Regions from separate parts of the Acidovorax sp. ST3 genome, predicted to be linked through region 2. Evidence: predicted binding sites of a transcription regulator. Region 2 holds the regulator's gene; each other region holds the start of a gene.
What was found. Region 2 encodes FNR, which switches genes on or off when oxygen is low (the NO sensors DNR and NnrR bind a similar motif). Its sites were predicted from a motif close to TTGATNNNNATCAA; they were not measured.
Positions count from the first base shown of each region.

Region 1: a site for FNR is predicted at 5,784-5,797, ahead of DNK89_RS03285 (universal stress protein). Genes of this name have one in related genera too.
Region 3: a site for FNR is predicted at 6,041-6,054, ahead of DNK89_RS21790 (TraR/DksA family transcriptional regulator). Genes of this name have one in related genera too.

Region 1 covers NZ_QKVP01000001.1:734,871-745,072, forward strand. The annotation lists gene DNK89_RS03255 (RluA family pseudouridine synthase) at 1-350, shown strand, start outside; gene DNK89_RS03260 (EamA family transporter) at 422-1,336, opposite strand; gene DNK89_RS03265 (MarR family winged helix-turn-helix transcriptional regulator) at 1,421-1,939, shown strand; gene DNK89_RS03270 (SDR family NAD(P)-dependent oxidoreductase) at 1,976-2,737, shown strand; gene bktB (beta-ketothiolase BktB) at 2,829-4,013, shown strand; gene DNK89_RS03280 (tripartite tricarboxylate transporter substrate binding protein) at 4,212-5,195, shown strand; gene DNK89_RS03285 (universal stress protein) at 5,265-5,702, opposite strand; gene DNK89_RS03290 (2OG-Fe dioxygenase family protein) at 5,823-6,602, opposite strand; gene DNK89_RS03295 (hypothetical protein) at 6,675-7,160, opposite strand; gene DNK89_RS24950 (EAL domain-containing protein) at 7,385-10,202, opposite strand, start outside.
Region 2 covers NZ_QKVP01000005.1:258,063-268,264, reverse strand. The annotation lists gene DNK89_RS17400 (sulfite exporter TauE/SafE family protein) at 1-350, opposite strand, end outside; gene hemN (oxygen-independent coproporphyrinogen III oxidase) at 356-1,738, opposite strand; gene fnr (fumarate/nitrate reduction transcriptional regulator Fnr) at 1,928-2,650, shown strand; gene DNK89_RS17385 (hypothetical protein) at 2,750-3,043, opposite strand; gene DNK89_RS17380 (FixH family protein) at 3,100-3,378, opposite strand; gene ccoG (cytochrome c oxidase accessory protein CcoG) at 3,443-4,888, opposite strand; gene ccoP (cytochrome-c oxidase, cbb3-type subunit III) at 4,981-5,895, opposite strand; gene DNK89_RS17365 (CcoQ/FixQ family Cbb3-type cytochrome c oxidase assembly chaperone) at 5,920-6,057, opposite strand; gene ccoO (cytochrome-c oxidase, cbb3-type subunit II) at 6,074-6,706, opposite strand; gene ccoN (cytochrome-c oxidase, cbb3-type subunit I) at 6,725-8,164, opposite strand; gene ccoS (cbb3-type cytochrome oxidase assembly protein CcoS) at 8,229-8,366, opposite strand; gene DNK89_RS17345 (cation-translocating P-type ATPase) at 8,366-10,202, opposite strand, start outside.
Region 3 covers NZ_QKVP01000007.1:117,351-127,552, reverse strand. The annotation lists gene DNK89_RS21825 (FIST N-terminal domain-containing protein) at 1-245, opposite strand, end outside; gene DNK89_RS21820 (PhaM family polyhydroxyalkanoate granule multifunctional regulatory protein) at 325-1,197, opposite strand; gene DNK89_RS21815 (copper chaperone PCu(A)C) at 1,304-1,789, opposite strand; gene DNK89_RS21810 (YcnI family protein) at 1,857-2,417, opposite strand; gene DNK89_RS21805 (TonB-dependent receptor) at 2,432-4,768, opposite strand; gene DNK89_RS21800 (DUF2946 family protein) at 4,849-5,220, opposite strand; gene DNK89_RS21795 (glutathione S-transferase) at 5,344-5,991, shown strand; gene DNK89_RS21790 (TraR/DksA family transcriptional regulator) at 6,115-6,486, shown strand; gene DNK89_RS21785 (hypothetical protein) at 6,549-6,923, shown strand; gene DNK89_RS21780 (VOC family protein) at 6,976-7,389, shown strand; gene DNK89_RS21775 (MarC family protein) at 7,386-7,979, shown strand; gene DNK89_RS21770 (Rrf2 family transcriptional regulator) at 8,076-8,624, opposite strand; gene nhaR (transcriptional activator NhaR) at 8,776-9,672, shown strand; tRNA gene DNK89_RS21760 (tRNA-Met) at 9,839-9,915, opposite strand; gene rplQ (50S ribosomal protein L17) at 9,938-10,202, opposite strand, start outside.

The DNA.
Region 1 (10,202 bases), on a different contig from region 2:
GTGGCGACTGGAGCGAGATCGACCTGCCCATTGCAGCCGACTGGGAGCGGCGCCCGCTGCGCGTCATCGACCGCGCTGTGGGCAAACCCAGCCTGACCCGATGGCGCGCGCTGGCGCACAACGCGGCGGCACAGACCACCCGCGTTGAGCTGGAGCCGCTCACCGGCCGCACCCACCAATTGCGCGTGCACCTGGCCGCCATCGGCCACGCCATCCTGGGCGACGCGCTGTATGCCGATGCCGCCACGCAGGCACAGGCGCCACGCCTGCTGCTGCACGCCAGCCACCTGGCCTTTGCGCACCCCGGCACGGGGGAGCCGGTAGCACTGGAGTGGGCGGCCGATTTCTAGCACAATTGCCCGCCAGTGCTTGTGAAACATGCGCAGACCGCTATCCATTCAATAGCAAAAGTATTTGCTGGTCACCGCCCTCCCGGCGGCACGGGGCGCGACATGGCCCACTGCACGGCCAGGATGCTTGCCAGCACCACCAGCATGCCCACCAGCGACACCCCCGTCATGGCCTGCCCCAGCAGCGCCCAGCCCAGCAGCACCGCCGTGACGGGGCTCAGCAGCCCCAGTGACGACACCGCCACCGACGGCAGCCGCGCAATGCCACGGAACCACAGCGCATACGCCACCAGCGCGCCTGCCAGGCTGAGGTACAGATAACCCGCGATATTGGTGAGGGTGAGTGCAGGCAAAGGCGGGTCCACCGCCCACGCCACCGGCGCCAGCATCACGCCGCCCGCCAGCAACTGCCAGCCGGTAAACGCCAGCACCGGCAAGTCAGACCGCCAGCGCCGCGACCAGAACGTGCCCGCCGCCATGCACAGCGTGCCCACCAGCGCGGCCGCCACGCCCACCATGTCCCAGCGCGCGCCGGGCGACAACAGCAGCGCCGCCATGCCTAGCACACCGAAAGCCCCCGCAGCCAGCGCCAGTGCGGGCGGGCGCCGGTGGTCCAGCGCCCAGGTCAGGCCCATCACCACCAGCGGCCCCACGGCGCCCACCACGGCCGCCACGCCGCCGGGCAACCGGTAGGCCGCCACAAACAGCAGCGCCTGGAACACGCCAATGTTCAGCGCCGCCAGCACCAGCAGGCGCCGCCACCCCACCCAGTCGCCCCAGGCCGGCCAACGGCGGCACCACAGCACCAGCAGCAAGCCCGCGGGCAAGGTGCGCAGCAGCGCGGCGGTAAAGGGCCGGTCGGGCGGCAGCAGTTCGGTGGTGACGATGTAGGTCGAGCCCCAGATGACCGGGCCCAGGGCGGTGCTCAGGGCATCCGCCCACGGGCGGTTCGAAGAGGCATGGGCGACAGCGGATGGATGGGCCATATTTATCTTCAATTCAAGATAAAACTCTACCATACAATCTTGAAATCAAGATACCTCGAAGCCCTTGAAAGGCTCTAGCCCCCCATGGCCACCCAACGCCAACCCGACGCCGTAGACGCCATCCTGGCCCAGTGGCAACGCGAACGCCCCGACCTGGATTGCAGCCCCATGGGCCCCATCGGGCGCATGAAGCGCTGTACGGACCTGCTGCAGCGGCGGCTGGATGAAACCTTTGCGGAATTCGGCCTGAGCGGGTGGGAGTTCGACATGCTGGCCACGCTGCGCCGCAGCGGCGCGCCCTACTGCCTGGCGCCGACCACGCTGTTTTCCACCCTCATGGTCACCTCGGGCACCATGACGCACCGCATGGGCAAGCTCGAAGCCAGCGGCTGGATCGCTCGCGTGCCCAATCCACAGGACGCGCGCAGCTCGCTGGTGCAGCTCACACCAGAGGGACTGGAGCTGATCGACCGGGCCGTGGAAGCCCATGTGGCCAACGAACACCGCATCCTTGCTGGCCTGAAGGCGGCCGACCTGCTGGCGCTCGATACACGGCTGGCGCTGCTGCTGGCCGCGCTCGAGTCACCCACGGGCCAGGAATAGAACCCGGCGCTGTGTACTGCGCAGTAACATGGCGGGATGCCTCAAAACCACCTCTACATCCTCACCGGCGCCTCGCGCGGCATGGGCCTTGCCATGGCCCAGCAGCTGCTGAAGAGCGGCAACACCCTGCTCTGCATCGCGCGCAGCGCCAATCCTGACCTCGCCACCGAGGCCAAGGCGGCGGGCGTCACCGTCGAACAATGGCAGCAAGACCTGGCGCAAGGCGAGCAAGCCGCGCACAAGCTGCAGGCATGGCTGGCAGCACAAGGCCCGCAGGCGTTTGCAAGCGCCACCCTCATCAACAACGCGGGCATGATCCCGCGCATCGCGCCGCTGTCAGACAGCGACGCGGACGACCTGGCCACCGCCTTGCGCGTGGGGCTGGAGGCGCCCATGCAGCTCACCGCCGCCTTCCTGGGCGCGACGGACGCCTGGACGGTGCCGCGCAAGGTGCTCAACATCTCGTCGGGCCTGGGCCGCCGGGCCATGGCCTCGCAGGCCGCCTACTGCGCCGCCAAGGCGGGCATGGACCATTTCACGCGCTGCGTGGCGCTGGACGAGGCCCTTAAGCCCCATGGGGCCAAGGTATGCTCGCTGGCTCCCGGTGTGATCGACACCGACATGCAGGTTCAGCTGCGCGGCGCCGACCCGGCCGCCTTCCCGGACCGCCAGAATTTCGCCAACCTCAAGACGGGTGGCCAGCTCACATCGCCTGCCGACGCCGCCACCCGCGTGCTTGCCTGGCTGGAGCGCGCAGACTTCGGCACCAACCCGGTGGCCGACGTGCGCGAGGCGTGAGCCCGATTACTCCTATTTTGATAGCTCCAACCGCATGATTCACTAGCGCTTGCAGCCATTTTGACCTGAATTTCTCTGAAAGGACCTCCCCATGACCCGTGAAGTCGTCGTCGTCAGCGCAGTGCGCACCGCCATTGGCACCTTTGGCGGCAGCCTCAAGGACGTGCCCCCCACAGAACTGGGTGCAATCGTCGTGCGCGAATCGCTCGCCCGCGCCAACGTGGAAGGCAAGGACGTGGGCCACGTGGTGTTCGGCCACGTGGTGAACACTGAGCCCAAGGACATGTACCTGTCGCGCGTGGCGGCCATCAACGGCGGCTGCGCCGAGGGCACGCCTGCGTTCAACGTCAACCGCCTGTGTGGCTCGGGCCTGCAGGCCATCGTCAGCGCCAGCCAGTCCATCCTGCTGGGCGACACCGACGTGGCCATCGGCGCCGGTGCCGAGAACATGAGCCGCGTGCCCTTTGCCAGCCTGAACATGCGCTGGGGCGCCCGCATGGGCGACACCAAGATGGTGGACATGATGATCGGCGCGCTGCACGACCCCTTCCACAACATCCACATGGGTGTGACGGCTGAGAACATCGCCGCCAAGTGGGGCATCAGCCGTGAAGACCAGGACAAGCTGGCCGTCGAGAGCCACAACCGCGCCGAACGCGCCACGCAAAACGGGCTGTTCAAGGACCAGATCGTGCCCGTCACCCTGAAGAGCAAGAAGGGCGACGTGCAGTACGCCACCGACGAGCACTTCCGCCCCGGCGCCACGATGGACGATCTGGCCAAGCTCAAGCCCGTGTTCCTCAAGGAGAACGGCACAGTGACCGCCGGCAATGCCTCAGGCATCAACGACGCCGCCGCCGCCGTGGTGCTGATGGAAGCCGGTGCCGCCAAGGCCCGTGGCGCCAAGCCCCTGGCCCGCCTGGTGGCCTACGCCCACGCGGGCGTGGACCCCAAATACATGGGCATCGGCCCTGTGCCCGCCACGCAGCTGGCGCTGAAGAAGGCGGGCCTTACCGTCAACGACCTGGATGTGATCGAAGCCAACGAGGCCTTCGCCGCCCAGGCCTGCGCCGTGACCAAAGACCTGGGGCTGGACCCCGCCAAGGTCAACCCCAACGGCTCGGGCATCTCGCTGGGCCACCCCATTGGCGCCACCGGTGCGCTTATCACGGTGAAGGCGCTGCATGAACTGCAACGCATCCAGGGCCGCTACGCGCTGGTGACCATGTGCATTGGCGGCGGCCAGGGCATTGCGGCGATTTTTGAACGCCTCTGACCTGCACTGACCTGCATGCGGGTGCGCACACTGCCATCGCCACCCGCGATGCTGCCACCCGCTATTGGCAATGCGAGCGCCACGGTCGATCAGCGATCATTGGCGCCCGCTGCCCCAGATCAGCCGGGCCACCGCAGCTGCACCCAGCGGCCTGGCGGCGGCCCGCACACCACTGAACCGACGGAGACACCCCTCACCATGATGCGCACCCTGCTTTCCTTCACCGCCCTCGCCTTTGCCCTGGGCACCACGGCCCACGCACAGGCGCCAGCGCCTGCGGCGGCCTACCCGGCCAAGCCCATCCGCCTGATCGTGCCCTTCCCGCCCGGCGGCGGCACCGACATCCTGTCGCGCCTGGTGGCAACCAAGCTCACCGAGAGCGCCAAGTGGACCGTGGTGGCCGATAACCGCGCCGGCGCGGGCGGCACCATCGGCATTGGCGAGGCCGTCAAGGCCGCGCCCACAGGCTACGACCTGGTCATGGGCCAGAAGGACAACCTCGTCATCGGCCCCTGGCTGTACAAGAACCTGCCCTGGGACCCCACCAAGGACCTGACCGCCGTGGCCCATGTGGCCTACACGCCCGTGGTCATTGCCACCAGTGCCAACTCCAAGTTCAAGACACTGGCCGACGTGGTGGCTGCCGCCAAGGCTGCGCCCGGCACCATCACCTACGGGTCGCCCGGCAACGGCACCTCCATCCACCTGGCGGGCGACCTGTTCGAGAAGGCCGCGGGCATCAAGCTCAGCCACATCCCGTACAAGGGCTCCAACCCTGCGCTGATGGATGCGCTGTCGGGCAACGTGGACTTGCTCATGTCCTCGGTGCCGTCGGCCATGGCCCAGATCAAGTCCGGCAAGCTGCGCCCGCTGGCCGTGACCTCGGCCAAGCGCAGTTCGTCCATGCCCGAGGTGCCCACCGTGTCCGAGTCGGGCTTCAAGGACTTTGATGTGAGCACCTGGTACGGCGTGTTTGCGCCCGCCGGCACACCGGCCACCGTGGTGAACATCGTCAACGCAGAAATCAACAAGCTGCTGGCCACCCCTGAAATGAAGGCCGCCATCCACGCCCAGGGCGCCGAGCCCGAGGCCATGTCGGCCGCTCAGTTCAACACCCTGCTCAAGACCGACTACGCCAAGTGGAAGGGCATTGTGGAAGCCTCGGGCGCAAAGATCGAGTGACCGCCTGAAGCGCACTCTGCAATAAAAAACGGCTCCGAAAGGAGCCGTTTTTGCATGGGGCAAGGACGCTCAGTCCCGCACCACCAGCACAGGGATGTGCACCACACCCAGCACACGCTGCGTGACGCTGCCCAGCACCAGCTTTTCCAGGCCACGGCGGCCATGCGAGCCCATCACGATGAGGTCGGCGCCAGTGCTCTCCAGCGCACGCAGGATGCCGTCGTGCACCGCATGACCCTCCCCCACCACGGTGGTGACCTGCACACCCGCATCGGCCATGGCCTGCTTGGTGGCATCCAGCGCTGCATTGGCCTCGGCCGTGGCGGCACTGATGTATTGGGCCTGTCCGTAGGCAAAGTCGGCACCCACGCCGGTGAAGGGATACGGGTCGATCACATACACCGCAGTGACGGCGCTGCCAAAGGTCTTGGCCAGGCCTGCGGCCTTGGAGACGGCCAGCATGGAGGTCTTGGAACCGTCGACAGGAACCAGAATGTGCTTGAACATGGTGCTTCTCCTTGGGTTGAATGGTGTGACGGGCTTGTGGCCCCACAGTGACCAGTGTGAACCGCCACCATACCCCGCATCTTGATTCGCATCAAATCGGATGCACTTCTGCCGCAGTGTTCAAGCCCCGGACGGCGCCTGCCCCACCACGTCAGCCCCCTGGAAGTTGCCCCGCCGGCAGGTCACCACCAGGGTGTCGCGGTAGCCACCGTCCTTCAGCGGCTGGATGGGCGTGGACTCGTGGATCATGCGCGCATCGTCCAGCAACAGCAGGGACCAGGGCTCGGTCAGCGTAAAGCGTTGTCCGGCAGGGCCATTGGCCTCGAACACCCGCGTCTCACCGCCCTTGACGCCCTCGCGCCCCACCAGAAACACGGCAACCAGATCCACGCCATCGCGGTGAGCACCTTCGGGTGTGGGGCGGCCGATGCCGTCGGTGGTGTCGATGCGGAACTGGTGCGCCTCGACAAACCAGGGCACCGGCGCCTGCGGCCCGGCAAACACAGCGTCCGACACGCCCGCCAGAGCGGCGAGCAACTGCTGCCACACGGGCTGCGCCACAGTCGCGGGCTCCATGGGAGCAAACCAGCGCTCCATGCCGCCGTGCAGGGCGTTGTACTCCACGGGCTGCCAGTGGGCACGGTGCGGCACCTGCTGCATCTGGCCCTGTTGCAGCACAAAACAGGCATGGCGTCGGCGACGGTAGCGGCCACCATCCTTCAGGAATTCATCGGGAGGAAGAGCGCCCCAATCGATATTGAGCGCCATAAGCGCCGACAGATCACAGCCGACCCACTCGGCCACTGCGGCCGGGCTGAGCACCGCAAAACCGCTGTGGCGCAACTGGCTGGCAACATCAGCCGGTTGGGTGAAAGGGGGAGAAAAGGAGACTTGGGCCATAGGGGCCCGAGCTTAACCGCTGGTGCGGCCCCCTCCTCTGCGCGGGCGCAAACCTGGCGAAATACAGGTGGCTCAGTCCCGATGGCCGTGGCCCTTGCCACGGCCTTCTCCGCGCCCGGGACCGCGATCGTGGTCATGGCGGTCATCGTGGCGATGGTCATGTTCCCAGCGGCGGTCGTCCCGGCCATGGGGCCCGCGGTGCGGGTTGCCGCGGCGGGGAGGTGGCTCCTGCACAAAATACACCGGCTGGCTGCAGGCGTTGTAGCGTGCGCAATGCTTGCTCCAGTTCTTGGCATGGCCGGGCGGCACGTACATGTAGATGGGCGCACGGGGCACCACCACCGCAGGGCGCTGGATGATGACGGGCTCTGCGTAAAGCAGAGGAGGTGGTGGCGCGTTGCCAATGTTGATGCGGCCATACACACCGGGAGCCAGTTCGCCCCCCACGGTGGCGTTGACATAGGCCTGCGCATGGGCGCCGCCGCCCAGGCCCAGCAGCACGGCGGCAGCCGCGCCAGAAACAAGAAGGCGGATCGTGGGAAATAGATTGTTTTTCATGGAAAGCTCCTGAGGGCTACTCCACCCTGCATACGAACACAGATGCGGGGTGACGGAGGCCGTGCGTCAGTCATACGGTCGGCCGTACGCTGGGTCACGTGGCGTGCCTTACCTTACACCGTTCACAGGCTACCCAATGTCAGCCATTGGCGACAAATGTGGGCAACCCATGGGCAGCCCATGGGTAACGCCCAGCGGAGGGTACCCTGCCGACAAAAAAGGCGTCACCAACTCGTCGCGCTGGCCACCGACTGCACCAGCGCATCGGCAGGCCCGGGGCGCCCGAACAGGTAGCCCTGCCAGGTGTGGCAACCCAGACTGGCCAGCATGTCGCGTTGTTCCTGGGTTTCGACCCCCTCGGCAATCACCCCCAGGTCCAGACTGTGGGCCAGGGTGACGATGGTACGGGCGATGCTGGCGTCATTGGCATCGGTGAGCAGGTCGCGCACAAAGCTCTGGTCGATCTTGAGCTGGTCCAGCGGCAAGCGTTTGAGATAGCTCAGGCTCGAATAGCCCGTGCCAAAGTCATCCAGCGAGAAGCCCAGGCCCGACGCGCGCAGGGTGTCCATGCGCAGGATGGTGTCCTCCACATCATCCAGCAGCAGGGTCTCGGTCAACTCCAGCTTCAGCCGGCGCGGGTTCGCGCCGGTTTCTTCTAGCACGCCCAGCACTTCATCCACAAAGTGGCTGTGGCGGAACTGCCGGGCGCTCACGTTCACGGCCAAGGTCCAGTGGGCTGTCTGCGGGTCGCGGGCCCACTCCACCAGTTGCAGGCAGGCCGTGCGCAGAATCCACACGCCCAGCGGCACGATGAGGCCGGAAGCCTCGGCCACCGGAATGAATTCGGCCGGCGACACCAGCCCGCGCTGCGGGTGCTGCCAGCGCACCAGGGCCTCGGCGCCCACAATGCCGCGCTGCTGGTGGATTTGCGCCTGGTAGTGCAACAAGAATTGCCCTTCGCGCAGGCCGTCGCGCAAACCCGCCTCCAGCAGCGTGCGCGCGGTCACGTTGGCCTGGGTGCGCGGATCAAAGAACCGCAGGGTGTTGCGGCCAGCGCCCTTGGCCTGGTACATAGCCATGTCGCCGTGCTTGAGCAATTCGTCCACCGAACCACGCGCATCCGCATACAGCGCGATGCCAATGCTGCAGGAGCTGTGGTGCGCGTGGCCGTCAAGCTGATAGCTCTGGCTGAGCGCCTGCAACACCGTGCGTCCCACCGTTTCGGCCTGGGCAGCGGCCTCGTGAACCTGGGGGCTGAGCCCCTCCAGCAACACCACAAACTCGTCCCCTCCCAGGCGTGCCACGGTGTCCCCCATGCGCACACAGCCCCCCAGTCGCGCAGCCACCTGGCGCAGCAGCTGGTCGCCCAGCTCGTGCCCTTGGGTGTCGTTCAGGTCCTTGAAGTTGTCCAGATCCACAAACAGCAGCGCGCCGCCCGCCCCCGAGCGCGCGCAGGCAGCCAGGCTGTGCTGCAGGCGGTCATTCATCAGCCGGCGGTTGGGCAGGCCGGTGAGCGGGTCGTAGAAGGCCAACAGGCGGATTTCCTCCTCGGCCGCCTTGCGGCTGGAGATGTCTGTCTGCGTGCCCACGTAATGGGTGATCTCGCCGCGCGGCGAACGCACGGTGGTGATGGTGATCCAGGCCGGGTATTCGGTGCCGTCCTTGCGCCGGTTCCACACTTCGCCCTGCCACATGCCGCTGGAGTGCAACGTGTTCTGCATGGCCGCGTAAAAAGACGCGTCCTGCCGGCCCGAGTGCAACAGGCGCGGCGTCTGTCCCACCAGTTCATCCACCGAGTAGCCAGTCAGCCGCGCGTAGGCCTGGTTGGCCTTGAGGATGCGCTGGTCTGGCCCCGTCACGATCATGCCCTCGAACGACTCGAACACCGTCGCCGCAATCTGCAGTGACTCTTCGGCCTTGCGGCGCTCGGTGATATCGGTGGAAATTCCGCACAGCGCATAAATGCTGCCGTCCGCATGGCGCAGCGGTATCTTGATGGACAGGAATGCGCGTGTCTCGCCCGTGGCGGCGGGCGTGTTGACTTCTTCAGCCTCCAGCGTCTCGCCGTCCTCCAGCACCTGCCGGTCATTGGCCCTCAGCCGTTGCGCCGTGGCTGCGTCGAAAAACGCCGCATCGTCATGGCCCAGCACCTCGTGTGCGGGCCTGCCAAAGTAATGCCGCGTGTGGTGGTTGGCGTATTGGTAACGATAGTCCTTGCCCTTGATGTAGATGAACGCGCCCACGCTGTCCAGAATGGTGGCGAGCTTTTGCTCGCTCTCCCGCAGGTGGCGCGTACGCTCTTGCACCTGCCGACGCAAGATTGCAACCATCAACGCAGCCAGTAAGCTGAACGCCACCAAGCCCGCAAGCCCACGCCACACCCAGGGCGAAATCTGCCCCCCGGGGTCTTGCCCGCCCCAATGGCGCATCACCTGGGCATAGGCGGGATCGGCGCCGCTGCGCCAGGCCTCGACCGACCGGTCGATGGCCGCCAGCACCTCGGCGTTGCGCCCGGGGCCGGTTGCGAAGAAGAGCGCAGCGGGCTGGAACACAATGCCCGTATCCACCACCCCGTAGCGGGCCGAATGAAAGTTGCCGAACAGATGGTTGGAGATGACCGCATCGGCCTCGCCCCACTGCACCATGGCAAACGCTTCGATGAGGCTAGGGGCATCCACCAGAGAGACCTGGATGCCAAAGCTGTCCACCATGTTCAGGAAGGTGGACCGCTGCACGGAGCCCTTGAGCACCGCTACCCGCTTGCCCTGCAGGTCGAACAGCGAATAGATGGGCGCTCCCGACGTCCGGTAGATCTGCGACCAGCTGTGCAGCACCGGCAGGCGGTGAAAGTCGTACAGGGTCTCGCGCTCGGGCGACCGGGCCACGTCGGGCATAAGGTCCAGTTGCCCCTCTCGCAGCGCATCCAGGCAGTCCTGCCAGCTGCAATGCACATATTTCAGGGTCCACTGCTCGCGGGCCGCCACCAGTTGCAGCAGGTCCACAAAAATGCCTGCAGCCTTGCCATCGGCATCCACAAACACC
Region 2 (10,202 bases):
GACTGCACCATCATCATGAGCCCCCAGGCCATCACCGCCACGTGCATCAGCGTCCAGGCGGGACGCAACGCGGTGGTCTGCTGGGTCAGCCATGCCAGACTGTCCATGGCCAAGGCCGCCAATGCACCGGCGCTGGCATAGCCCACCAGGCGCCCCGCATGAAAGGCTACGGTGCGCTGCAGTACGCCGCCACGTGGCGCCCAGCGCACCACCCGCTCGGCACTGCCCTCCGCCAGTGGCGCACCGCCCTGCCCCACAAGTACTCCACAGGGCGCGGAGCACATGGCCAGGCAGTGGGACCCGCCGGCGAGTCCCATGAGCAGAGCAGTCCAGCCAACCGTGGCAAGCATAGGTATCAGATGATGCGCGAAAACCGGGCGCGGTTGCGATCTGCCTGCAGATAGCGGTCAAAAACCATGGCGATGCCCCGCACGAAGAACCAACCGGTCGCGGTCACTTCAATGCCCTCAGGCCCAACGCGCACCAGCCCTTGCCCCTGCATGCCCTCCAATTGGGCCAACTCCGCCGCGAAATACTGACGGAAGTCGATCAGCCACGCCTGCTCCATCGGCTCGAACAACAGTTCCCCTTGGCACATCAGGGCCATGATGGCCGCACGGCGTACCAGGTCGTCGCGCGTGAGCGCCAACCCGCGCACCACGGGCAACCGCCCCTGGTCCAGAAAGTCGTAGTACTCATCCAGCGTCTTGGAGTTCTGGCTGTAGGTTGCCCCCACACGGCCAATGGCCGATACGCCCAGACCGATCAAATCGCAGTCCGGCTGCGTGCTGTAGCCCTGGAAGTTGCGGTGCAGGCGCCCCTGGCGCTTGGCCACGGCAAGGGCGTCGGTGGGCAGCGCAAAGTGGTCCATGCCCACGTACGCGTATCCAGCATCCATGAAGGCATCGAGCGAGCGCGACAACATGGAGAGCTTGCTCGCGCCCGTGGGCAACTCCGCAGAGATGATGCGGCGCTGTGGCTTGAAACGCTCTGGCAGGTGCGCGTAAGCATACAGCGCGATGCGGTCAGGCCGCAGTTGCGCCACCTGGGCCAGCGTGCGGTCAAAAGACTCGGGCGTCTGGCGCGGCAGGCCGTAGATCAAATCCACATTCACCGAGTCAAAGCCCAACGAACGCGCAGACTCCACCAGCGCAAACACCTGTTCGGCGGGCTGGATGCGGTGCACAGCCTTCTGCACTTCGGCATCAAAGTCCTGCACGCCAAAACTCAGCCGGTTAAAACCCAGCTCAGCCAACAGTGCAAGACGCTCTGCATTGACGGTGCGAGGGTCCACCTCGATGGAGTATTCCCCCCCAGGCGCCAGCGTGAAGCTGCGCTTGAGCATGGCCATCAGCTCTCGCAGGCCCGCATCGGAGAGGAAGGTGGGCGTGCCTCCACCCAGGTGCAGTTGACTCACCACCTGTCCCACGCCACAGTGCGCGGTGTGCAGGTCGATCTCGCGGCTCAGGTAGCGCAAGTAGACCTCGGCGCGGTCATGGTGCTTGGTGATGATCTTGTTGCAGGCGCAGTAGTAGCACAGGGATTCGCAAAACGGGATGTGCACGTACAGGGACAGCGGCATGGCCTTGGCCAGCGTGCCCGAGCGGCGCTGTTGCAGCGCCAGCACGTAGTCTTCCTGACCAAACGCCTCCACGAAACGGTCGGCCGTTGGATAGGATGTATAGCGGGGCCCTGGCACGTCAAAGCGGCGCAGAAGGTCTGGCGAAACAGCAGTCATGGGGAAATTTCCTTGCGTACACCTTGACTGTGCCGTAGGCTCTGGGACATGTCCTTGACCTGCATCAAGTGAACCCGCAAGCGATACGGCGACAATTTGATGAAGGTCAGCCGCTTGCCCGCGCCCTGTATTCAGGTTCGTGTACGGCAAGCGCGATATGCTTGACCGCTAACCCAAGCCCATGTGTCTATGAACCCGCTCACCATCAAAGTCGCCTGCTCCAACTGCAACCTCCGCGAGCTGTGCATGCCCGTGGGCTTGAACGAAGAGCAACTGCAGCGCATTGACGAGGTCGTTGCTGTCCGCCGCAAGGTCAAGCGCGGCGGCACGCTGTTTCGCAATGGCGAGTCCTTCACGTCCCTGTATGCCATCCGCACCGGTTTTTTCAAGACCTGCGTGGCCACCGAAGACGGTCGCGACCAAGTCACAGGTTTTCAGATGGCGGGGGAGATCATCGGGCTGGACGGCATCGTGAACGACCACCATACCTGTGACGCGGTGGCCCTTGAGGATGCCGAGGTCTGCGTCATGCCTTTCGACCGCATCGAAGAACTTTCCCGCGAAGTCACGGCCCTGCAGCACCACGTGCACAAGATCATGAGCCGCGAGATCGTGCGCGAACATGGTGTGATGCTGCTGCTGGGCAGCATGCGTGCCGAGGAGCGGCTGGCGGCCTTCTTGCTCAACCTGGTGCAGCGCCTGCATGCACGGGGCTTCTCGCAATCAGAACTGGTGCTGCGCATGACGCGCGAAGAGATCGGCAGCTACCTGGGCCTCAAACTTGAAACAGTGAGCCGCACCTTCTCTAAATTTGTGGAAGAAGGCATCGTGGAGGTCAAACAGCGCCATGTGCGCATCCTTGACACCGATGCCCTGCGACGCATTGTGAACAGCCAGCAGACCTGCCACTGATTACGGTCCCTCCTAGGCTGAGGGTTGGGCCCATACAAAATCCGCCTGTCTCTTCTAAAACGGCATGCACCGCATGCCTGCATCAACTGGCGAAAAGACTCAGGAGCAAGATGATGTCTTGCGGCAATCGTCAGGCCGCTCCCCGTCGGGCACGGGACAGCGGTTGACCTCAAACGGTGACATGGACAGCAGCGTGGTCAACGCGCTGGTGGCCATGGTGATGGCCCAGAACACAAAAAATGCGAGGGTGTACACCCCCTGCCGCGACAGCGCCAGAGGCTGCCCGAACCAATGCAGGTCCTGGGGGTCCACCATGGCAAAAACCAGCATCTCCAGCACACCCGCCATCAAAAAGGCGGGCCATGCAATCCACATCAGGCGTTGCGTCCACATATCGGTTCTGTCTCCTGGTGCTGCCGGGGTCGCCCGGGTGCGCGACCCTGGGGTTTTCAGCGTGGTTGGTCCTGCACGGGGGTGGCCGCGTGGTTGCGGGCCTTGAGGGCCGGCGCCAGACTCTTTTCCGGCGCCACCAGTGTCTTGTTGATTTCGATGCCCTGGCGGTAGTAGTCCTCCGCCACCACGGGGTCGGGCCGCGAAATCGCCAGCCACAGCGTCACAAAGCCCGCCACGATCACGATCAGAGGCCCGGCAATCACCAGCCACACATGGCCAAACTTCCACCAGGGTACGGTTGCCGCCGGGGTTGCAATGGCAGGGTTTGAAGACATGGTGCTTTACTCCTCAACAATATCGGTCAAAGTGCGGCCCCGAAGGGCCCCACCGGAATACCGCTCAACGCGGTACAAGGAACACGGATTTTTCCGTCACATGAGCCGCTGCTCCTACGGCCTGCACATCAAACTGAACGGCATGTGACCCGGGCGTGGCGGAACCATAAGGAATCTGCAACCGCACGGCCACCCAGCGAGACTCTGCCGCGCCAATGTCCACTTCAGCCTCGGAAGCCACTTCGAGCCTATCCAGGCCCCGCGCGCTGATGCGATAACGCTGCTCGCCCTCGGTGGCATTCATGATCTGCAGCCGGTAAATGTTCTCCAGCTTGCCACCTGCCACGATGCGCGAGAGCGCAGCGCGGTCCCGCACCACATCCACCTTTAGCGGCGTGCGCACCACCAGGCTGGCCAACATGGCCACGCAGAGGGTGACCAGCACGGCGCTGTAAATCAGCACGCGGGGACGCAGCACGCGGCGCAACATCTGCGACTGCGTCCAGTGCTTGGCCACGCCGTTCTGGGTCGAATAGCGGATGAGCCCACGCGGGTACTGCATCTTGTCCATCACGGTGTTGCAGGCGTCCACGCACAGGCCACAGCCGATGCATTCGTACTGCAAGCCCTTGCGGATGTCGATGCCTACCGGACAGACTTGCACACAGAGCGAGCAGTCAATGCAATCGCCCAGCCCCTGGGCTTTGTAGTCGATGCTCTTCTTGCGCGGACCACGCTGCTCGCCACGTTCAGGGTCGTAGGTAACGATCAGCGTGTCTTTATCAAACATCGCGCTCTGAAAGCGCGCATAAGGGCACATGTACTTGCAGACCTGCTCGCGCATGAAGCCCGCATTGCCATAGGTGGCAAAACCGTAGAACAGCACCCAGAAAATCTGCCAGCTGCCCTGGAACGCCAGCAGCTCGCTGCCCAGCTCTCGAATGGGGACGAAGTACCCCACAAAAGTAAACCCGGTCCACAGGGCCACCGCGATCCACACCACTTGCTTGAAAAACTTCTTGCGGATCTTCTCGAACGTCCAGGGGCCGTTGTCCAGGCGGAGCCGGGCACTGCGATCGCCTTCGATCTTGTGCTCGATCCACATGAACATTTCTGTGTACACCGTCTGCGGGCACGCAAAGCCACACCACAGACGCCCGGCCACTGCGGTGAACAGGAACAGCGACAACGCCGAAATGATCAGAAGGCCAGTGAGGTAGATGAAATCCTGTGGATACAGCACCAGACCAAAGATGTAGAACCTGCGAGCCCCCAGGTCAAACAGCACCATCTGGCGCTGGCCCCACTCAAACCACGGCAACCCGTAAAACACCAGCTGCGTGAGAAACACCATGCCCCAGCGCCAGCGCGCAAACAGGCCGCTGATGGAACGCGGGTAGATCTTCTTTTGCGCTTCGTACAGCGAGATGATCTCGCCCGCAGAAGACGCATCTGCCGCGACTGGCGTAATCGGGATGACCTTGCGAGCCGGCTCGCTGGGTGTGCTCATGGTGTCGCTTTGTGAACGGAATTAAGGCGCAAAAGGGGTGCCTTCAAACGGAAACCCGGGCGGTGCGTCTCACGCACCGCCCGGCAGTCAGGTCAGCGTGCAGCCACCTGCTTGTTCGACAGGCCCCACACATAGGCAGAGAGTACGCCGATCTGCGCCTCGGTCAACTTTTCGGCCTGTGCAGGCATCTGGTTGACCTTGCCGTTGTTGATCATGGCGGTGATGGCGGCCTCGCCCCAGCCATGCAGCCAGATGTCATCGGTCAGGTTGGGCGCGCCCAGTGCCTGGTTGCCCTTGCCGTCCATGCCGTGGCAGGCTGCGCAGGCCGCAAACTTGGCCTTGCCCAGCGATGCGCGCAGCGAGTCATGGGGGCTGCCCGACAGGCTCAGCACGTAGTGCGACAGGTTACGCACGTCTTCCGGGGAGCCCACTGCGGCTGCCATGGGAGGCATGTTGCCGATGCGGCCCTTCTCCAGCGTCTCGCGGATCTTCTCGGGCGTGCCGCCGTGCAGCCAGTCGTTGTCCGTCAGGTTGGGGAAGCCCTTGCTGCCGCGCGCATCCGAGCCGTGGCACTGTGCGCAGTTGTTCATGAACAAGCGCTCGCCAATGGCATGGGCCTGGGGGTCGGCGGCAACGTCTTCAGGCTTCATGGAGGCAAAGCGTGCGTACAGCGGCTCCAGCTCCGTCTTCGCCTTGGCCATTTCGGCTTCGTACTCGCCCTTCTGCGTCCAGTTGAGCTTGCCGGTGAAGCTGCCCAGGCCCGGATAGGCGGCCAGGTAGCCCAGGCCAAAGACGATGGTGATGACGAACAGCCACACCCACCAGCGCGGTAGGGGGTTGTTCATCTCGACCAGGTCCTCATCCCAAACGTGGCCAGTGGTGTTGTCGGAGGTGGCCACCACCTTCTTGCGGCCCGCCATCCAAAGCAGGATGCCACAGGCGATGATGCCGACCAGGGTCAGCGTGGTCACAAAGACCGACCAGAAATTGCTGGTGAAGTCACTCATGGGGTGTTCTCGTTCTGGTGAAGGTCAATCTGTCTCGAAAGGCAGCTGGGCTGCCTCGTCGAACCGGGCCTTGTTGCGGCCTCGGTAGGCCCAGACCCAGATGCCAATGAAGCAGGCCATCGATGCCAGGGTGGCGACGATGCGCATGGTGGTGATGTCCATGGGATATCTCCTTTGCTTACTTGAGCGCACGGCCCATGACTTGCAGGTAGGCGATGAGCGCATCCTGCTCCGTCTTGCCCTTGACTTCGCCCGCCGCTGCCGTGATCTGCTCATCGGTATAAGGCACGCCCACGGTGCGCAGGGCCTTCATGCGGGGCGCCATCACTGCGGGGTCCACCTGGTTCTTTTCAAGCCAGGGGTATGCGGGCATGTTGGACTCCGGGACCACATCGCGGGGGTTGTTCAGGTGGATGCGATGCCATTCGTCGCTGTACTTGCCACCCACGCGGTGCAGGTCGGGACCCGTGCGCTTGCTACCCCACTGGAAGGGGTGGTCATACACAAACTCGCCCGCCACCGAGTAGTGGCCATAGCGCAGCGTCTCTGCGCGGAAGGGGCGGATCATCTGCGAGTGGCAGTTGTAGCAACCCTCGCGGATATAGATGTCGCGGCCTGCCAGCTGCAGGGCGTTGTAAGGCTCGACACCCTTGACCGCCTCGGTCGTGGACTTCTGGAAGAACAGGGGCACGATCTCGACCAGACCGCCAATGGCGATCACGATCAGGATCAGCACGATCATCAGAAAGTTATTGGTCTCCACCTTTTCATGGGTGAAACCGGTCGAAGCAGATGTGTTGTTGTTAGACATGAATGATCTCCTTCGGACTCAGGCGTGGGCCGTGTTCACTGCAGGAATGGCCACCTTGACCGAACGGCCCGAGATGGCAGTCAGCCACACGTTCCAGGCCATGACCAGCATGCCGCCCAGGTACAGCAGACCACCGGCCACGCGGATCACGTAGAAGGGATAGGTCGCCTTCACGCTTTCCACGAAGGTGTAGGTGAGCGTGCCGTCGGGGTTGACCGCGCGCCACATCAGGCCTTGCATCACGCCGGCAATCCACATGGCGGCGATGTACAGCACGATGCCGATGGTGGCCATCCAGAAGTGCAGCTCGATCGCCTTGACAGAGTGCATCTTGTCCTTGCCGAACAGGCGGGGCACCAGGTAGTACAGCGAACCCATCGAGATCAGGCCCACCCAGCCCAGGGCGCCGGAGTGCACGTGGCCGATGGTCCAGTCGGTGTAGTGGCTCAGGGCGTTGACGGTCTTGATGGACATCATCGGGCCCTCGAACGTGGACATGCCGTAGAACGACAGCGACACGATCAGGAAGCGCAGGATGGGGTCGTCACGCAGCTTGTGCCATGCACCCGAAAGGGTCATGATGCCGTTGATCATGCCGCCCCAGCTGGGAGCAAGCAGGATGAGCGAGAACACCATGCCCACCGATTGCGTCCAGTCAGGCAGCGCGGTGTAGTGCAGGTGGTGTGGGCCGGCCCACATGTAGGTGAAGATCAGCGCCCAGAAGTGCACGATCGACAGGCGATACGAGTACACCGGACGGCCCGCCTGCTTGGGGATGAAGTAGTACATCATGCCCAGGAAGCCAGCGGTCAGGAAGAAGCCCACGGCATTGTGGCCGTACCACCATTGCACCATGGCGTCCTGCACACCGGCGTAGGCCGAGTAGCTCTTCATCATGCCCGCAGGGATGGCTGCGCTGTTCACCAGGTGCAGCAGCGCCACAGCCAGGATGAACGCGCCAAAGAACCAGTTGGCCACGTAGATGTGCTTGACCTTACGGGTTCCAATGGTGCCGAAGAACACGATGGCATAGGACACCCAGACCAGCGTGATCAGGATGTCGATGGGCCATTCGAGTTCAGCGTATTCCTTACCCTGGGTATAGCCCATGGGCAGGCTGACCACCGCAGCCGCAATGACCAGCACCCAGCCCCAGAAGGTGAATGCGGCCAGGGGACCCGCAAAAAGCCGGACCTGGCAGGTGCGCTGCACCACGTAGTAGCTGGTAGCAAACAGCGCGCTACCGCCAAAACCAAAGATCACCGCATTGGTGTGCAAAGGTCGCAAGCGGCCATAACTCAGCCACGGAATGCCAAAGTTGAGTTCTGGCCAGGCCAACTGGGCGGCGATGATGACGCCCACCAGCATGCCGACCACCCCCACCACCACGGCCAGGATAGAGAACTGCCGCACTACCGTATCGTTGTAGTGCGCAGCATTTGTTTTTGGAAAATCCATCGGGCACCTCTTTGTATTGCAGTAAGAGTTTGTTGCAGTCGCGGCTATCGGGCATTGACACAAGTCAACCGTCTCGGAGAATGCGCTCCCCCTCTTGTTCGACGCTCTCGAACTGGCCGTGGTACACCGCCCACCACAGGCCTCCCAGAATCAGGAGCACCAGCATGACGGACAGAGGAATCAGCAAATAAAGGATGTCCATCAGACAGGCTCCAGTGGGGTCTTCGAAAGATCAAGGGACGGCTGCGACGTGCCGCTGGCCGTGGTATCGGGGCGCGCAGGCAAAGCAGCTGTTGGCAACGGCGCGCTGTGCGAGCCTGGCAAGGAAGGCAGGTCGCGCGCCAGGCGCGCTGCGTTAAGCACCACCAGCAGCGAACTCAGCGCCATGCCCAGCCCGGCCAGCCAGGCCGGCATCCAGCCCAGTACTGCCAGCGGCACACACAGCGCGTTGTAGGCAGCGGCCCACCACAGGTTCTGCCGCACCACGCGCAGGGTGCGGCGCGCCAGCAGCACGGTTTGCGGCACCAGCGCCAGGCTGTCGCCCAACACCACAAAGTCCGCCCGGGACTGCGCCAGCGGCACGGCCCGGCCGAAGGCAAAAGAGACATGGGCCCCCGCAAGCACCGGGCCATCATTGAGGCCATCGCCCACCATGGCTACGTGATGGCCCTGCAACTGCAGTGCCTGCAGCGCTGCCAGCTTGCCCTGCGGAGTGCACTCGCCCTGGGCATGGGCAATGCCCGCCTGCGTGGCCACCCGTTGCACCGCGTCCCGGCGGTCACCCGACAGCAATTGCACGGCCACGCCGTCCTGCTGCAAGGCCCGCACCACGGCCGACGCCTCAGCCCGCAGGTCCTCCACCAGGTCGAAGCGGGCCAGCTCAATCAGGGCTCCATCAGACGCTTGTTCAGAGAGCACGACTTGCAGCGCAGCACCGCCAGCATCGTTGGCAACGCCCGCGTGGCGGGCAGAGCCCAGGCGGATCGTGCGAGCAGCCAATGCCCCGGTGGCGTCCTCCACCGTAGCGGTCAGCCCCTGCCCTGCATCCTCTTGCAGGCCCATCACCTGCCAACGCCCCAATGGCAGCTGCTGTGCAGAAGCCGCCGCAGCCAACGCCCGCGAAGCCGGGTGCATCGACTGGCGCGCGAGCGCTGCCGCCAGATCCAGCGCCTCTTGTGCACTGCAACCGGCCGCAGGGTGTACCGCCTGCAGCGCCATGCCGTCGCGGGTCAGCGTCCCGGTCTTGTCAAACACCATGGTGTCCACCTGCGCCAGCGCCTCCAGCCCCTGCAGGTTGCGCACCAACACACCATGGCGCGCCAGCGTGCCCGCGGCGGTGAGCATGGCCACCGGGGTGGCCAGCGACAGCGCGCACGGGCAGGTGACGATGAGCACTGCCACCGCCACCATCAGCGCATGCCCTGGGTCCGACGGCCACCAGTAGGCGGCGGCCAGCGCCGCTGCCACCAACACGGCCACCAGAAAAGGCCGCGCAATGCGGTCTGCCAGCTGCGCCAGCCGGGGCTTTTGCAGCGACGCGCTTTCCATCAGCGCCACGATTTGCGCAAAGCGGGTCTGCCCACCCGTGCCTTCCACCAGCACCTCGACCGACGCCTGCAGGTTGTAGCTGCCCGCCGTCACGCTGCTGCCCACAGGGCGCGCCACGGGCGCGGATTCGCCCGTCAGCAAAGCCTCATCGGCATGGGTGTTGCCTGCCGTGATGCGGCCATCAGCCGGAAACGCCTCTCCGGGGAGCACGCGGATGGTGTCCCCCACCCCAATGCGCCGCGTGGCTACGCGGGCGAAGCTGCCATCCGCCGCGCGCCGCTCCACGCTGTCGGGCAGGCGGTTCATCACAGCCTCCAGGGCGCCCGCCGTGCGGTCGCGCAGGCGCAGCTCCAGCCAGCGGCCGGTGAGCAGGAAGAACACAAACATGGTCAAGGAGTCGTAGTACACCTCCTTGCCAAAGATGCCTGCAGGGTCAAAAGTGCCCGCCGTGCTGACCACGAACGTGATGGCCATGCCCAGCGCCACAGGC
Region 3 (10,202 bases), on a different contig from region 2:
TTGTTGGCCGACACGCCCACACCCACAGTGCCGCTCCAGTCGGTCACTTCCGGCAGCTCGCCGCTCAGGTAGTCGAGCAGCGCCTGGGCTTCGTTGGCGTAGTGGTCGGTGATGTAGAGCAGGCCCAGGGTGGGGGCCGATGCGTAGTCGGGCAGCGCCATCTGGGCGCGCAGCTGCGCCAGCACCAGCGCAGCGGCCATGCGCCACTGGGGGTGGGTGGCGTGGCCGGTGGGAAAGAGTTTCATGGTGAGGGTCTCCGTGCCAGGGCGGGAGGTAGGCCAACGTGGGGCCGCCTGCGTGCTGCCGCACCCGCCCGCGTTGGCGTCAGCCCGCTCGCTTGCGGGCAGCCGGGCTGCGGGTGCTGCTGGCCTTCTTGGCGGCGGGCTTCGTGGTGGTTTTGCGGGCTGCGGGCTTCTTGGCCGCAGCAGTTTTCTTTGCGGCGCCTGCGGATGATGCCGCCGCGCGCTTGGCGCCGCCCTGCATGGTCTGCATGCCCTTGGCGGCAAACTGGCTGGCCATGCCGGTGGCCGTCTTGAGGGCTTCCTTGGCCAGGCCGGTGGCCATGTTCTTGGTGGTGTCGATGGCGGTCTGCTTAGCCGCGTCCTTCATGGCGTTGGCCGCGATCTGCTGGAACTGGCTCGTGAGCGCACCCCACCACTGCATCGGGTCCACCACGGCGGGCTCGGCCGCAGCCGCAGTCTTGCCCTTGGCTTTGGGCTTGGCTTGTGCAGCGGGTGCGGGCTCGGCCTCGGTCTCGTCCGGGGTTTCCTCTTCAGCGGCGGCGCGGCCTGTGACGCGGGCCGCCGCGCCAGCCACGGCCTCGGCGGCGCCGCTCACGGTGTCGGCGGCTTTCTGCACGCCACTCATCACTGTGTCGGCGGTCTTGAGCTTGAAGGCGTTGGCCACATCGCCCATGCTGAAGTTCATGCCCTTGAGCGTGGCCAGGGTCATCTTCTGCACCTCCAGCGCCTGGATGGTGGCGGCCAGCGCGCGCGAGTTCTGCTCCAGCCAGAACTGCACGGCCTTCAGCTCTTCGATGCGCTTTTCCAACTCTTCCACGCTGATGGTGGGGGCCACCCAGTTGGACAGGTTGGGCAACTGCGGAATGCTGCTGGACGCCCCCTTGGCCAGGCTTTGCAGAAAGTCAAAACCGGGGACGAATTTGCCGAAACCGAAGTTGTTGGATGTGTCGCTCATGGCCGCTCCGCGAGAGGTGGGTCGTTGGAACCTGCTCCAGGTTCTTGAGGAGGCACAGCTTACTCCAATGCGTTGCGCCCGCGAAGGCGCTGCGGCCGCGAGGATCTCAGTGTTTGTGCCCATCCATCATGCTGCCCGCCGTGGCGCCGCCGGGCGCGGAGGTGCCCACGGGCACCGTCAGGTTCAGCTTGCTTTCCACGCCCTTGGCGTCCTGGAACACCAGGGTGAGCGGCACCGTGCTGTCCTTGGCCAGCGGCGCCTTCAGGTCCAGCAGCATGACGTGGTAGCCGCCGGGCTTGAGCTCCACCGTCTTGCCTGCCGGCAGGTCCAGCGCGGGCACGGCGCGCATCTTCATGATGTCGCCTTCCATCTTCATCTCGTGCACTTCGGCCAGGCCGGCCGCGGGCGATTCGGCGCGCACCAGGCGCGCCCCGTCCTTGGCCGTGAGGCGCATGAACGCGCCCGTGGCCTTCTGGCCCTGCACGCTGGCGCGGGCCCAGGCGCCTTCGACCTTGACGGCTGCGGTCTGTGCCCATGCAGGGGCGCTGAGCAGTGCAGCAACGATGGCGGCGGTGTGAAGCAGTGTTTTCATGGTGAATGTCTTTCGGTTGGCTCAAAGAAAAGAGGGATAGAGGGGGATAAGGGGCTGGGCCCGACTGTCAATGATTGTGGGCAGCCGCGCCACCGCTGGGCAGAATCTCCAGCGCTGCCGCAGGGGACTTGAGGTCTGACAGCTTCTGGCCCGCCTGGGGCACATCCACCCAGTCGTTACGGCCTTCGACGCAGACCTGGCGCACGGGCCAGTACACGGTTCCTGCTTGCTCGGGGGCGGTGGCGACCAGCACGAACTCGTCGTAGTGGGCGCTCTGCAGCATGTCGTCTGCGGTCTTGGCTGTCCAGGTCACGCGCACCACGTCTTCGGTGATGGTGCGGCCATGGCTGGTGTACGGCTGTGCCAGCTTGTCGCGCTGCACGTCGAGCGTCCAGCCCGGCTTGGGCATGGGGCGCGCGCCGCGCATGCCCGCGGGGATGTCCACCACCACCTGCCGCGTGGGCGATGCGCCGCAGCCGTGGCCCACCTTGAACGCGGCCTTGTAGCTGGCGCCGGCCGGTGCCACCTGGTATTCGAGCACCACATGGGCCGATGCAGTGCCAAACAGGGCGGTAGCGCTAGTCAAACATGCGGCAGCAGCTATCTTTTTCATAGTATTCAACAACATGGGGAGTATTCCTTTCAGAGGGAGACCTTCAACTCAGCCATGTAGCTGCGCTGCGGGTAGGGGTGGAAGTTCCAGAACTGGTAGTTGTTCAGGTTGTCGATGCCCACGGCGGCGCTGACCGCTTTGGTGATCTGGTAGCGCACGCGCACATCGGTGGTGAAGTAGCGGCTCGCGCCCTGGTAGGCAAAACCGTTGGGGTCGCTGTTGTCGAGCGTGCTGTATTGCTTGCCGCTGTAGCGCGCGCCCAGGGTGTACGACCATTTGTCGTCCGGCCGGTAGGTCGCCACGGCAGTGGCGCGCCATTCGGGGATGCGTGGCTGCCACTTCCCTACGCTGGTGGGGAACTTGTCGTTGCGCGTGATCTTGGAATCCGTCCAGGTCAGACTGCTGCCCAGCTCCAGCCCGCGCGCAAAGACGTTGGCGGCCTGGTACGACAGCTCGATGCCCTTGGTGCGGATGGCGTCCACGTTCTGCACATTGGTCACGTTGGGCGTGACGAGCACATTGGTCTGCGAGTACAGCGCGTCCTTGGTGCGCTCAAAAAAAGCCGTGAGGCGCAGCAGGCCGTTGCCCAGGTCCCGCTCCGCCGTCAGCTCGGTGGTCCAGCTCTTTTCGGGGCGCAGGTTGGGGTCGTTGTTGATGAGCGTGCCGCTGCCGCTGATGCCGCCCTGGTACAGCTCAGACACCGTGGGCGTGCGTACGGCGCGGCCTGTCGATGCCTTGAGCACCCAGAGGTCGCTGGCCTGGTAGGCCACGGCCGCCTTGGGCGAGACGTAGGTCTCGTTGCGCTCGGGGTGGCTCACGGTGGTGGTGGCATTGCCGGTCTGGCCGTTGCTGGCGCTCCAGCGTTCGGCGCGGGCGCCCAGCACGGCCTTCCACTTCGGCGCGATCTTCCAGGTGTCTTGCGCCCACAGACCCAGCAGCTGGGTGTCGCCGTTGAAGGCCTGGTTGCGGACGCCCGCAGCGCCGTTGATCCAGTTGGTGGTGGTGTTCTCCACCGTGCGCAGCTGGTAGCTGTCGCGCTGCAGGCCAAAGTCCACGATGTGCGCGCCCAACACGCCATCGGGCCGCCAGGTGCCCTTGGCGGCCAGGGTGTTCCAGCCTGTGCCCTTGCTGTTGACGATGCGCCCTGCCCCGCCGTTCAGCGCCGCAGGCAACGCCACGGTGGCGGCGCGCAGGGTGTCGGTCTGGTAGTCGTACAGGCTGGCGGCCACCTCCCAGTCGAACACGCCTTGCGTGCGGCTCTTGACCGACAGGCCGTGCATGAAATGCGTGAGGTTCTCGTTGGACACATTGAAGTCGGTGGGCGTGAGCGCAAACGAGCGGCCATTGATGTTGACCGTGCCGCTGTAGACCGCATTGCCGTTGGCGTCGCGCAGGTAGCTGGTGGGGCGGCCTTCAGATTCGTTGTGCCACCAGCCAAAGGTGTAGGCGGCACGCACGGTAGGCGAGAAGTCGTAGGCGATCTTGGCCTTGATGTGGTCTTGCTGCGTGTGGTACTGCGTGGCAGTGCCCAGCAGATACCAGGGCTGGTTGCTGCGGTTGTTGTCCAGTACGGCGCCCGTCACGGGTGTGCCCGCACTGCCCACGGTGCCGGCGGACACGAGACGCGTGGGGAAGGTGAGCGGCTGGCCTTCGCTGTCGGTCTTGTTGAAGTTCAGGAACCAGGACCAGTCGCCGTTTTTGTTGCCCACCGAGGCGCTGACCAGCTTGCCCCCGTAGGTGCCGCTGGTGTTGTACAGGTCAAACGGCTGGTGCTGGGTGCTGACCTGCCCGTGCGCCTCAAACTTCGTCGGCATGCGCGTGACGTAGTCCACCACCGCGCCCACCGAGTTGCCCGCGTACGCTGCGGAGAACGGACCGTAGAGCACGTCCACGCGCTCGACTTCTTCGGGAGTGACCAGCATCCAGCGCGGCGCGTTGGTGGGGCCGTTGCCCAGGTAGTTGCTCAGCAAGATGCCATCGGCAAACACCATGGACCGCGCCGGGTTGCCCGTGCCCGATGCGCGGGTGGACAGCACGGCGTGGTTGTAGTCGCCGATATAGCGCTTGCGCACCAGCAGACTGGGCAGGTACTTGAGGGCGTCTTCGCTGTCGGTGGCGTTGATCGCATGCTCGATCTGCTCGCGCGTCACGCCCTCGATTGTGGTGGGGATCTGCGTGGGCAGCGAGGTGGGCTGGCCCCCGGTGATGGTGACCACGCCCAGCTCCTTGACCGGGGCATGGCTGGTAGTGCTGGTGCTCGTGCTCTCAGCGGTCTGGGCGAATGCGGATGACGCCCCAGCGGACGCGATGCCAAGGACGAGGGGAAAGGCACTGGCCACGGCCAGCGCCATGCGGCTTTTGCGCATGGAAACTCCTGAAAATCAAGCCAAATAGGCCGCAAGCGCAGGTGAATCATGCGCAAGCAGCTATCGAATCAATAGCGATTTCAGGAGAGCGATGGGGGCCCGCGCGGCGGCAGCGGCGCGGCGGTGCGCGCTGCAATGTGCGCGGCAGGGATGGGGCGCAGGGCATGCGCCAGGGGGTGAACCACAGGCAGCTGGGCCTGGGATGCGGGAGGGGGAACGCCCACATGCGCGCACAACGGGCAGTCCAGCGTGTGGCTGGACAGTTCCTTGGCGCCGTCGTCGGTCTTGACCAGCACCTTGATCGCGCCCGAGCCCGAGCAGATCAGCTCCATGGCCTGCGGATGCACCAGCGGCGACGCCACAGCCACGCCGATCGACAACACAAACCACGCCAGCACCAGGCGGGCGAGCCAGCGAAGGCTGCGGAGGGTTTGCAGGGACGGCAAGGACATGGAGGCGCCATTGTAGGTGCGCGGCTCACGCCGACCGGCGCGCGGGTCATCTGCGTGACCGCTTGGCGCCACCCACCGACCTAGGATGTGCGCCTGCTAACACCACAAACAAGGAGACACGCCATGCTCACACTCTGCGGCTTTTCGGCCAGCAACTACTACAACAAGGTCAAGCTGGCCCTGCTCGAAAAGGGCCTGCCGTTCACCGAAGAACTGGCCTGGGTGGGCGAGACCGACCGCAGCGCCAGCCCGCTGGGCAAGGTGCCCTACCTGCGCACGCCGCAGGGACCGCTGTGTGAGTCCGCCGTGATGGCCGACTACATCGAAGCCGCCCACCCCGAGCACCCGCTGATCCCGGCCGATCCCTACCAGGCCGCCAAGGTGCGCGAGCTGATCACCTTTCTGGAACTGCACCTGGAGCTGGTCGCGCGCAACCTGTATCCGCAGGCGTTCTTTGGCGGCACTGTGAGCGACACGGCCAAGGAAAAGGTCGGCGCACAGCTGCAGAAGAACATCGCCGCCTTCGGCCAGCTGGCCCAGTTCAGCCCCTACGTGGGCGGCGACACCTTCACCATGGCCGACTGCGCGGCCATCGTGCACCTGCCGCTGGTCAGCTCGGCCACCAAGATCATCTATGGCAAGGACTATCTGGCCGACCTGCCCGTGCGCGACTACCTGGCCCGCATGGCCGAGCGCCCCCATGTGCAGCGCGTTAACGCGGACCGCAAGACCAACACCGCCGAAATGCTGGCGCGCCCGCCCAAGCGCTGAGCATGCCCCCCAGCGGTGTCACCCGGGCAGTGACACCGCGCGCCATCCCTTGACCTTGGTCAACCCCTCGCGGCGGGCACAGGCGCACCATGCAGGTATCCGATCACCCCGAGGAGACCCCGCATGGACAAGACCCAAGCCGCCCCATTTCGCCAGCAGTTGCTGACCCAGCAGTCCGAGTTGCTGGCCCAGTTGGCCGCACAGCGCGGCGGCGTCATCGGCCGCGCCGAAGTGGCCGCTGAACACTTTGGGCAACCGGAAGACCCACGCGCCCAGGTGGCCACCGAGCGCGAACTGGAATTTGCCCTGGGCGAACGCGAAACCGCGCACCTGGCGGCTGTTGAATCCGCCCTCGCCCGCATCGAAGCGGGCACCTATGGCGAGTGCACGGACTGCGGCGCCCACATCACCGCCGCCCGCCTGCATGCCCAACCCGAGGCAGCGCGCTGTGTGCACTGCCAAGAAAAGGCCGAGCAACACCCGCGTGCTGCGTGAGCAGGTTCGCCCGCTCTCCCCTCTTCCTTCCCGTTTTGTCATCACTTCAAGAAAGCCGATTCATGAGCACTTTTCACGCCGTTGTATGGATGGACCAATCCGAAGCCCATGTGGTGATGTTCGACCGCGAACACGCCGAGGCCCAGCGCATCAAGTCCCGCAGCCACCACAAGCACCAGGGCAAGGCCGAAGACCTCGCGCCGTTTTTTGCCGAAGTGGCCCAGGCCCTGAGCCACACCCGCGAGGTGCTGCTGGCCGGCCCAGGCCTGGTGCGCAACCAGTTCCGCGACTGGGCCTCCAAGCACCATGCGGCCGTGGCCGGTGTGGTGGTGGACTCGGTGGCCGCCGACCATCCGACAGACGCCCAGCTGGTGGCCATGGCGCGCCAGTACTTCAAGAAGTTTGACAACATGGCCGCCGATCCGTCGGTCGCCTGAGCGACCTCCCGGCCACGCCACGGCGTGGCCCCTGGCTGCTATCCTCCGCGGGATGCGCAGCCTCTTTCACCTCGCCTTTCACGTCACCGACCTGGACGCCGCCCGCCGCTTTTACGGCGGCGTGCTGGGCTGCCAGGAAGGCCGAAGCACCGACACCTGGGTGGACTTCGATTTTTTTGGCCATCAGATCTCGTTGCACCTGGGCACACCGTTTGCCAGCGCCCGCACCGGGCATGTGGGGGACCACCTGGTCCCCATGCCGCACTTCGGCGCCATTTTGGAACTGCCCGACTGGCATGCACTGGCCGCGCGGTTGAAGGCCGCCGGCACCGCCTTCGTGCTGGAGCCGCAGGTGCGCTTTGAAGGCCAGCCCGGCGAGCAGTGGACGATGTTCTTCCACGACCCCAGCGGCAATCCGATCGAGATCAAGGGCTTTCGCTCGCTGGACGCGGTGTACGCAACGTGAGCTACACCTTCGCGTCGGCCACCATCCTGCTCCTGCTGATCACCGATCCGCTGGGCAACATCCCCATCTTTGCCAATGCCCTGCGGGGCGTGGCGCCCGAGCGCCGGGCGCGGGTGATCCTCCGGGAGGTGCTGATTGCGTTTGCCCTGCTGCTGGTGTTCCTGTTCTTCGGGGCAGAGTTTCTGCGGGTGATGAACCTGAGCGACCTGTCGCTGCAGATTGCCGGCGCCGTGGTGCTGTTTCTGATCGCGCTGCGCATGATTTTTCCGTCGGCAGACGGCCCGCAGGCAGAGCTTCCGGGCGAGCCGCTGATCGTGCCGCTGGCCATTCCTGCGCTGGCAGGCCCGTCGGCACTGGCCACCGTCATGCTGCTGGTGGCACAGGCTCCGGAGCGCCGCTGGGAATGGGTGGGCGCGCTGTGCGTCACCATGGCCGTGTGCGCCGTGGTGCTCTTGCTGGCCGAACGCATCCAGCGCCTGGTGGGCGAACGCGTGGTGATGGCGTTTGAACGCCTGATGGGTCTGATCCTGGTCGCGATCTCGGTCGAGATGCTGATCCGGGGCATCAAGCAGCTCGCACACCAGTTGTAGCGTAGCCATCGGCAGCCAGGCAGCCTGCCGCTGCGCCAGCCTCGGTGGGCTTGGCGCCGCACCGGACGCCTTGCACCACCGCAGGGCCCCTTCGCCTCAGCGGCGCTGCAGGATCGGCATGCTCCCCAAGGCAAACACCGAGTTGGGCACATTGACCCTCGCCATCAGCGGACGGGGCTTGGGCGCCAGGGGCAGCTTGGTACGGGCAGCGGGGGCCTTTTCCTCCACCACCGTGCCCTGCTTCAGGGCCTGGTCCACCAAGTCCTGCAGCGTCACCGACTGCAGGTATTCCATCACGCGGGAGTTGAAGCTGGTCCACAGCTCGCCCGTCATGGATTTGACCTGCGCAGCCTGGCCAGCGCCAAGGTTCTGCAGCTCGTCGTTCTTGAGGTTCTCCACCGCCAGGATGATTTCGGCCACCGACACCTGCTCGGCCCGCCGCGCCAGCGTGTAGCCGCCGCCTGGTCCGCGGGTACTGTCCACGAGGCCGGCACGGCGCAGCGCGCTGAACAGCTGCTCCAGGTAGGAAAGGGAAATGCCCTGCCGCGCGCTGATGGTGGACAAGGGCACGGGTCGCAGCTTCTGGCGCAGGGCCAGGTCGGTCATGGCGGATACCGCCAGCTGTCCTCGGGTCGTGATACGCATCGTTGCTACTCCTTGTGAACACAGGCAGCTACAGGCCGCAGCGCAGATCGCCACGGAAGCTGCCAAACGTCAATGTAGAGAGTTTCATACTTCGCGTATATTCGTTTTATCGTGTTTTTTTCTTCGATTTTTTCGAAGCTTTGAGGTCTCCATGAATTTCAAGCACTTGCGTTACTTCTGGACGGTGGCCAAGGCAGGCGGCGTGATGCGGGCGGGTGAGCAGCTGAACACCACCCCGCAAACGCTGTCTGGCCAGATCAAGCAGCTGGAAGAATGGCTGGGCCACGACCTGTTCCGCAAGCGGGGGCGCGGCCTGGAGCTGACCAGCGAGGGCCGCGTGGCACTGGGCTATGCTGAGCAGATCTTTGCGCTGGGGGACGAGCTGGAAAAATCCATCAGGCTGGCGCGGGGGCAGGAGAAGCCCCTGGAGTTCCGGGTGGGCGTGGCCGACTCGATTGCCAAATCCGTCGCCTACCACCTGCTGGAGCCCGCGCTGGGGATGCCGCAGCGCGTGCACATGACCTGCCATGAGGGCAAGTTTCCCGAACTGATTGCGCAGTTGAGCCTGCACCGGCTGGACCTGGTGCTGGCCGATGAGCCGGTGTCCAACAAGATCGGCGTCAAGGCCTTCAACCACCCGCTGGGCACCAGCAGCATGAGTTTTCTGTGCGCCCCCGCCTTGAGGGCCCAGCTGGAGGGACCCTTCCCACAGTGCCTGCATGGCGCGCCCATGCTCATTCAAGGCCCCATGTCGTCCGTGCGCCAGCAGCTCGACCATTGGCTGAACAAGCACCAACTGCAGCCCCGCCTGGTCGGTGAGTTCGACGACAGTGCGTTAATGAATGCGTTTGGACGTGAAGGCCGGGGCATCTTCACCTCCCCCTCCGTACTGGACGAGGAGACCACGGCCCAGTTTGGCGTGGAAGTCATCGGGCGCTCCTCCGAACTGGTGGAGGAGTTCTTTGCCATCTCCGTCGAAAGGCGCATCACCCACCCTTGTGTGGTGGCCATCACCAAAGCCGCGAAGGCGGATCTTTTTGCCCATTGAGCCCGTCGGAAACGTCGCGGTAGTCGGGCACCTCCACAGCAGTCTGAACAGGAGACCGCGAAGGCAATCCACCCTTGGCAGCGCCTAGCGCGTCAACCATCGGGCGCACAAACAAAAACGCCCACTGGGTAGTGGGCGGTTTGCTTTAGCAAGGATTGCTATGTTTTGGTTGCGCGAGAAGGATTTGAACCTCCGACCTTTGGGTTATGAGCCCAACGAGCTACCAGACTGCTCCATCGCGCGGTAAGAAGTAAATTATACCCTATTATTCAGCTGCTGCCGAATTATTTTCGGTTTCTGCAGCACGGTCGACCAGTTCGACCAGGGCCATAGGCGCATTGTCGCCCACGCGGAAGCCCATCTTCAGGATGCGGGTGTAGCCACCAGGACGCACCTTGAAACGGGGGCCCAGGTCGTTGAACAGCTTGGTCACGCTATCACGGTCGCGCAGACGGTTGAAAGCCAGGCGGCGGTTGGCCACGGAGTCTTCCTTGGCCAGGGTGATCATGGGCTCGATCACGCGGCGCAGT